Cyanobium sp. PCC 7001: one gene and its partner. The protein of the gene in region 2 interacts with the protein of the main gene of each other region in a pairwise test. Links are inferred from orthologs where the notes say so. Each region holds a gene or a part of one and is shown on either strand. Other genes may lie near its edges.

The links.
Region 1: the proteins of dnaA (region 2) and dnaB interact in binary tests that used the Escherichia coli proteins (3 or more experiments, as listed by UniProt). The link is inferred for Cyanobium sp. PCC 7001 from one-to-one orthologs.

What each region holds. Positions count from the first base shown.
Region 1 is NZ_DS990556.1:1,836,157-1,839,209, forward strand. Bases 47-3,030 are described here. They hold dnaB (replicative DNA helicase), read left to right. Parts: upstream 47-822; coding sequence 823-2,238; downstream 2,239-3,030. Other genes in these bases: CPCC7001_RS09085 (fatty acid desaturase), read left to right, coding at 47-151; rplI (50S ribosomal protein L9), read left to right, coding at 231-689; CPCC7001_RS09100 (hypothetical protein), read left to right, coding at 2,238-2,996. Outside these bases: more of CPCC7001_RS09085, read left to right, coding at 1-46. UniProt on the Escherichia coli protein: The main replicative DNA helicase, it participates in initiation and elongation during chromosome replication. Travels ahead of the DNA replisome, separating dsDNA into templates for DNA synthesis.
Region 2 is NZ_DS990556.1:845,146-848,163, forward strand. The notes cover bases 9-2,957. They hold dnaA (chromosomal replication initiator protein DnaA), read right to left. Parts: upstream 2,248-2,957; coding sequence 769-2,247; downstream 9-768. Other genes in these bases: CPCC7001_RS04145 (hypothetical protein), read right to left, coding at 9-21; CPCC7001_RS04150 (hypothetical protein), read left to right, coding at 294-752; CPCC7001_RS04160 (trypsin-like peptidase domain-containing protein), read left to right, coding at 2,344-2,957. Also shown: more of CPCC7001_RS04145, read right to left, coding at 1-8; more of CPCC7001_RS04160, read left to right, coding at 2,958-3,018. UniProt on the Escherichia coli protein: Plays an essential in the initiation and regulation of chromosomal replication. Binds in an ATP-dependent fashion to the origin of replication (oriC) to initiate formation of the DNA replication initiation complex once per cell cycle.

The DNA of each region.
Region 1 (3,053 bases), 990 kb from region 2 along the record:
CAACCACCACGCCTTCCCCCACTCGGCGCGCCATGGCTTCGGCCGCCAGCTCGATCTCACCTGGCAGCACATCCGCCTGATGCGCCGGCTCGGCCTGGCCAGCCAGGTGCGGCTGCCCGCCGCGGCCGCTCTGCGCAGCCTGCGGGGCTGAATCCGGCACGGCCGGCTTCGGCCGGCCCTGTCACGTAGATTGGCCGATCGGCTCGCGATCAGACACCCGTACTTCTCCCATGGCCAAGCGCGTTCAAGTCGTACTCAGCGAAGATGTCCTCAGCCTGGGCAAGGACGGCGATCTGGTGGAAGTGGCCCCTGGCTACGCCCGCAACTTCCTGCTCCCCACCGGCAAGGCGGTGCCCCTCACCCCAGCGGTGCTGCGGCAGGTGGAAGCCCGCCGCGCCAAGGAGGCCGAGCGCCAGGCCGCCCTGCGGGCGGAGGCCGAGGCCTTCCGCACCGCCCTGGCCACCATCGGCCGCTTCACGGTGAAGAAGCAGACCGGCGGCGATGACGTGCTGTTCGGCACCGTGACCAACGGCGATGTGGCCGAGGCCATCGAGGCCGCCACCAAGAAGGACGTGGACCGTCGCCACATCCTGGTGCCCGAGATCCACCGCACCGGCTCCTACAAGGTGCAGGTGAAGCTGCACCCCGAGGTGGTGGCCGAGATCAACCTCGAAGTGGTGAGCCACTGAGCCCGGCCGCCCGGTTCAACCGCGCCTCAAGACCGGCCCCCATCCCCTCGATCCAGGGGCGCCAGAATGACGGACCAACGCCGTGGGCCCCTGCCGGGCCGGCGGTGCCAGCCAGCCAGCGAGCCGTGCAGCAATGGTGAGCGTGCCTGTCAGCGACCGTGATGCCGACGGCGAGGGCGCCCGGCCTGGTCCCAGGCGGGCACGGCTGCGGGATGAGGCCAGCTTCGAGGCCCTGCCCGATTCGGTGCCGCCCCAGAACCTGGAGGCCGAGGAGGCGGTGCTGGGCGGCGTGCTGCTCGACCCCGACGCCATCGGCCGGGTGGCCGATGTGCTGCAGCCGGAGGCCTTCTACCTGAGCGCCCACCGGGAGATCTACCGCACCGCCCTGATGCTGCACAGCCAGGGCAAGCCCACTGACCTCACCGCCATGACCGCCTGGCTGGCGGACACCGGCCTGCTGGAGAAAGTGGGCGGCAGCGGCCGGCTGGTGGAGCTCGTGGAGCGCACGATCTCCACCGCCTCGATCGACCAGGTGGCCCGCCTGGTGATGGACAAGTTCCTGAGGCGCCAGCTGATCCGCTCCGGCAACGAGGTGATCCAGCTGGGCTTCGACCAGAGCAAGCCCATGGAGCAGGTGCTCGATGAGGCCGAGCAGAAGATCTTCGCCATCAGCCAGGAGAAGCCCAGCCAGGGGCTCACCCCCACCGCCGAGATCCTCACCAGCACCTTCAACGAGATCGAGAGCCGCTCGCTCGGCACCTCGGTGGCCGGCATTCCGGTGAACTTCTACGACCTGGACGCCATCACCCAGGGGCTGCAGCGCAGCGACCTGATCATCGTCGCCGGCCGGCCGGCGATGGGGAAGACCTCGATCGTGCTGAACATCGCCAAGAACGTGGCCCAGCTGCACAGCCTGCCGGTGTGCGTGTTCTCCCTGGAGATGAGCAAGGAACAGCTCACCTACCGACTGCTGGCGATGGAGGTGGGCATCGAGAGCGGCCGGCTGCGCACGGGCCGGCTGCAGCAGGAGGAGTGGCCGCTGCTGGGACAGGGCATCAACACCCTGGGGCAGCTTCCGATCTTCATCGACGACAAGCCCAATGCCGGCGTGCTGGAGATGCGCTCGCTCTGCCGCCGGCTGATGGCCGAAAGCGGCAAGGAGCTCGGGCTGATCGTGATCGACTACCTGCAGCTGATGGAGGGCTCCACCCCCGACAACCGGGTGCAGGAACTCTCGCGCATCACCCGGGGCCTCAAGGGCATGGCGCGGGAACTCAACGTGCCGGTGATGGCCCTCTCCCAGCTCAGCCGGGGGGTGGAATCGCGCACGAACAAGCGTCCGATGCTGAGCGACCTGCGCGAGTCGGGCTCCATCGAGCAGGACGCCGACCTGGTGCTGATGATCTACCGGGACGAGTACTACAACCCGGAGACGCCGGACCGCGGCATCACCGAGGTGATCGTGACCAAGCACCGCAACGGGCCGGTGGGCACGGTGAAGCTGCTGTTCGAGCCCCAGTTCACCCGGTTCCGCAACCTGGCGGCCTGATGCCGGTGCCGATCCCGGTGTTCACCGTGTTCAGCGGCCGCACCTACGCGCCGGCGTACGTGGAGCGGCTGCAGCGGATGCTGGCGCGCCACCTGCCCGAGCCCCACCAGCTCACCGTGCTGTGCGACGCGGCCAACCAGCCGGCCATGGCCAGCCTGGGGCTGCCCCATCGCGGCCTGCAGGAGCGGGGCCTGCAGGGCTTCTGCAGCAAGATCCAGCTGTTCGATCCAGATCTCACCGGCACCGAACCCTTCCTGTATTTCGACATCACCCTGGTGGTGCGCTCCAGCCTGGCGCCGCTGCTGGCGTTCGGGGCCGGCAGCGGCGCCGAGCTGGTGGGCGTGCGCGACTGGAACTACCCCACCCTCAACTCCTGCCTCATGCGGCTCAAGCCCGGGGCCGCCACGTCCCGGGTGTGGCAGGCGTACCTGGACGGGGAAGACCATGGCACCCCGGGCCCCAACCAGAACTTCATCCACCGGGTGCTGCGGCGCCACTGCCCCGAGGCGCTCGGCTTCTGGCCGGACGGGCTGGTGGCCTCCTACCGGGGGCTGCGCAAGCTGGCCCGCCGCGATCCTGGCGCCGCCAAGCAGGCCCGCCGGGCCGCCTGCGTGCTCAAGTTCCACGGCAGGCCGCGGCCCCACGAGGTGCTGCGTCCCTGGCGCCATCCCACCCAGACGGTGCTGAAGAACCCGGATCGGCCCGACCTGTGGGGTTACCTCGCCGGTGACATCACCGAGCACTGGCTGCTGAGCTGAGCCGGCTCCGCCAAGCCCTCGCTGCCGGTGCCCGCCATACTCGGGATCAGGCTGCCC
Region 2 (3,018 bases):
GGGGGCGGAAGGCTGCGCCACGGAACCGGATGGCTGGGACTGAGAGAACCCTAGCCGCTGCCTTGGCGCTGGGGTGATGGAGGCGGCGCCGACACTTGGCCCCCACGGAGTCACCGGGCAGGCGAAGGCTGCACCGGTGGTGGTGTCTTGCCTGCAACAGCGCTGATCAGAAACAGCCCGGATCACGCCATCGCCATACAATCCAAGCGATGAACATCCACATGATGAACCCCGTGCCATCCACCCATCAGGGATCGTGTCACCGTCGCGCGCGCACTGCGCGGCCACTGCTGATGGCAGCCAGCTCGGTGATGGCCTTTCTGGCCACAGCCGCCATTCCAGGTTTGGCTCAGGCGGAAACCTGCACATTCCTCCAGCCGATCGGAGGCGATGGCAGCGATCCCGTGGTGTCCAAAACCGTGGGCCGGGCGAAGTTGCTCGGCCGAACGAACTGGAACACCGATTTCATCGTGGATCGCCCCTACAAGAGCTACAAGTTCTTCTTCACGGCGAATTCCTCCGATGCCAATGCTAAATATCCCGTGGAGGGATTCATGAAATTCACCGATGGCACCAGCCTGCAGGTGATCAACGCCACGATGAATCCGCCGATCGGCAAGGGACAGGAGTTCGGTCCATTCCCGGCGGTGCCCGAGAAGCAGGCCAGCCAGATGAACTTCAAGGTGGGAGCCAGCAGCGACCCGGGGGCCCTCGGCTTCAGCTACCGCATCTCGGTGCAGGGGTGCCTGTGAGCCGCAGGAGCTGAGCTCAGCGCCGCTTGCGGGAATCGATCTGCAGCAGGTCACGCACCTGCTGCACCTGGCGGGCAAGGGCAGGATCGGCGCTGAGCTTCCTCTCGATCTGCTCCACGGCGTACATCACCGTGGAGTGGTCCTTGCCCCCGAACACCTCGCCGATGCGGGGCAGGGAGAGGTTGGTGCTGTGGCGCATCAGGTACATCCCCACCTGGCGGGCCTGGCTCACGGCCCGCTTGCGGCTGGGGCTGCGCATCTCGTCCCCCCCCACGCCGAACACCTCCGACACCTTCTCCAGCACCTGCTCGGGCTTCACCTCCACGTCCCGGCCGGCCGGATCGAGCATGGGCGCCACCGACTCCACCGTCATCGGCAGACCGGTGATCGAGGCGAAGGCCACGGCCCGGGTGAGGGCGCCCTCGAGCTCGCGGATGTTGGAGGTGAAGCGGCCGGCGATGAACTGGATCAGCTCGCGCGGCAGGGCCATCTGCTCCTGTTCGGCCTTCTTGTGCAGGATCGCCATGCGGGTCTCGAGGTCCGGCGCCTGGATGTCGGCGATCAGACCCATGGAGAAGCGGGAGATCAGCCGCTCCTGCAGCCTGGGGATCTGGCTGGGGGGGCGGTCGGAGGCGATCACGATCTGCCTGCCCGCTTCATGCAGGGCGTTGAAGGTGTGGAAGAACTCCTCCTGGGTGTACTCCTTGCCCTCGATGAACTGGATGTCGTCCACCAGGATCAGGTCGGCTGCGCGGTAGCGGTCGCGGAAGGCCTGCATCCCGTCCTTGCGGATGGCCTGGATCAGGTCGTTGGTGAAGGTTTCGGTGGACACATAGAACACCCGCGCCTCCGGGTTGATCTCGAGGCGGTAATGCCCGATCGCCTGCATCAGGTGGGTCTTGCCCAGGCCCACACCGCCACAGATGAACAGCGGATTGAATTCCCGGCCCGGCGCCTCGGCCACGGCCAGGGCCGCCGCATGGGCCATGCGGCTGTTCGGACCCACCACGAAGCGGTTGAACACGTAGCGGGGATTCAGGCCCGGCGCGAAGGCCTGGCGCCCCCCACGGCCATGCACCGTCGGCCCGGGGGCGCTGCCGGCCACCGGAGCGCCGCCGTTGCCACCGGGCTGGCCCATGGCTGAGGCAGGCACCCCGGTGGCGGATCCGTAAGGGGGGGCTGGAGCCCCGGGCAGCTCAACCACCACCTGTTGGCCGCCCACCGCCAGGCCCACGGCGGGCTCGGCCTGGGGGGCGGTGTCGACGGACACCTGCAGGGGGCGGCCGGCGATCTCGCTGGCCACCGCGGCGATCGTGTCGAGGTAGTTCTTGCGGAGCCAGCCGCAGGCGAAGCTGTTGGGGGCCTCCAGGTGCAGGGCGGAGCCATGGAGGCCCTGGCAGCGGGCCGGGCGGATCCAGGTCTCGAAGGTGGGCTTGCTGAAACGCGCCTGGAGTGCCTGCTGAACCTGGTGCCACAGCTCTTCTGCCTGCTGCACCGACGGCCCCCTCTCGCGGGTGCTGAATATACGCAGATCCCCCGGCCCGGTCGGTCTTAAATGAAGCGCATTCCCACCTGGCCCACGCCACCCCCGATGCCCCGTACCCGCTCCTGGCCCGGCGCCGTGCTGATCGGCTCGCTGCTGCTCACGGGCTGCACGGGCGGGATGCCACGGCTGCCGCAGCTGCCGCGTCTGCCCGGCCAGCCGGACCAGGGCAACGTGCGGATCAGCGACGCCGGCCCGACGCCGCCGCTGCAGCCCAGCAACAACGTGATCGTGGATGCGGTGGCCAAGGTGGGCCCCTCGGTGGTGCGGATCGACACCACCAAGCGGATCATCAACCCCCTGGGCGGTCTGTTCGGCCGTGGCCCCACCATCCAGGAGCAGCAGGGCCAGGGGTCGGGCTTCATCACCCGCTCCGACGGCGTGCTGCTCACCAACGCCCACGTGGTGGACGGCGCCAGCGAAGTGAGCGTGACCCTGCCGGACGGCCGCAGTTTCACCGGCAAGGTGCTGGGCAGCGATCCCCTCACCGACGTGGCGGTGGTGAAGGTGGTGGCCACCAACCTGCCCGTGGCGCCGCTGGGGGATTCCGCCAAGCTGCGGCCCGGGGAATGGGCGATCGCCATCGGCAATCCCCTCGGCCTCGACAACACCGTGACCGCCGGGATCATCAGTGCCATCCAGCGCACCAACGCGGTGGGCGAGGGCCAGCGGGTGCCCTACATCCAGACCGATGCGGCGGTGAACCCCGGCAACAGCGGCGGA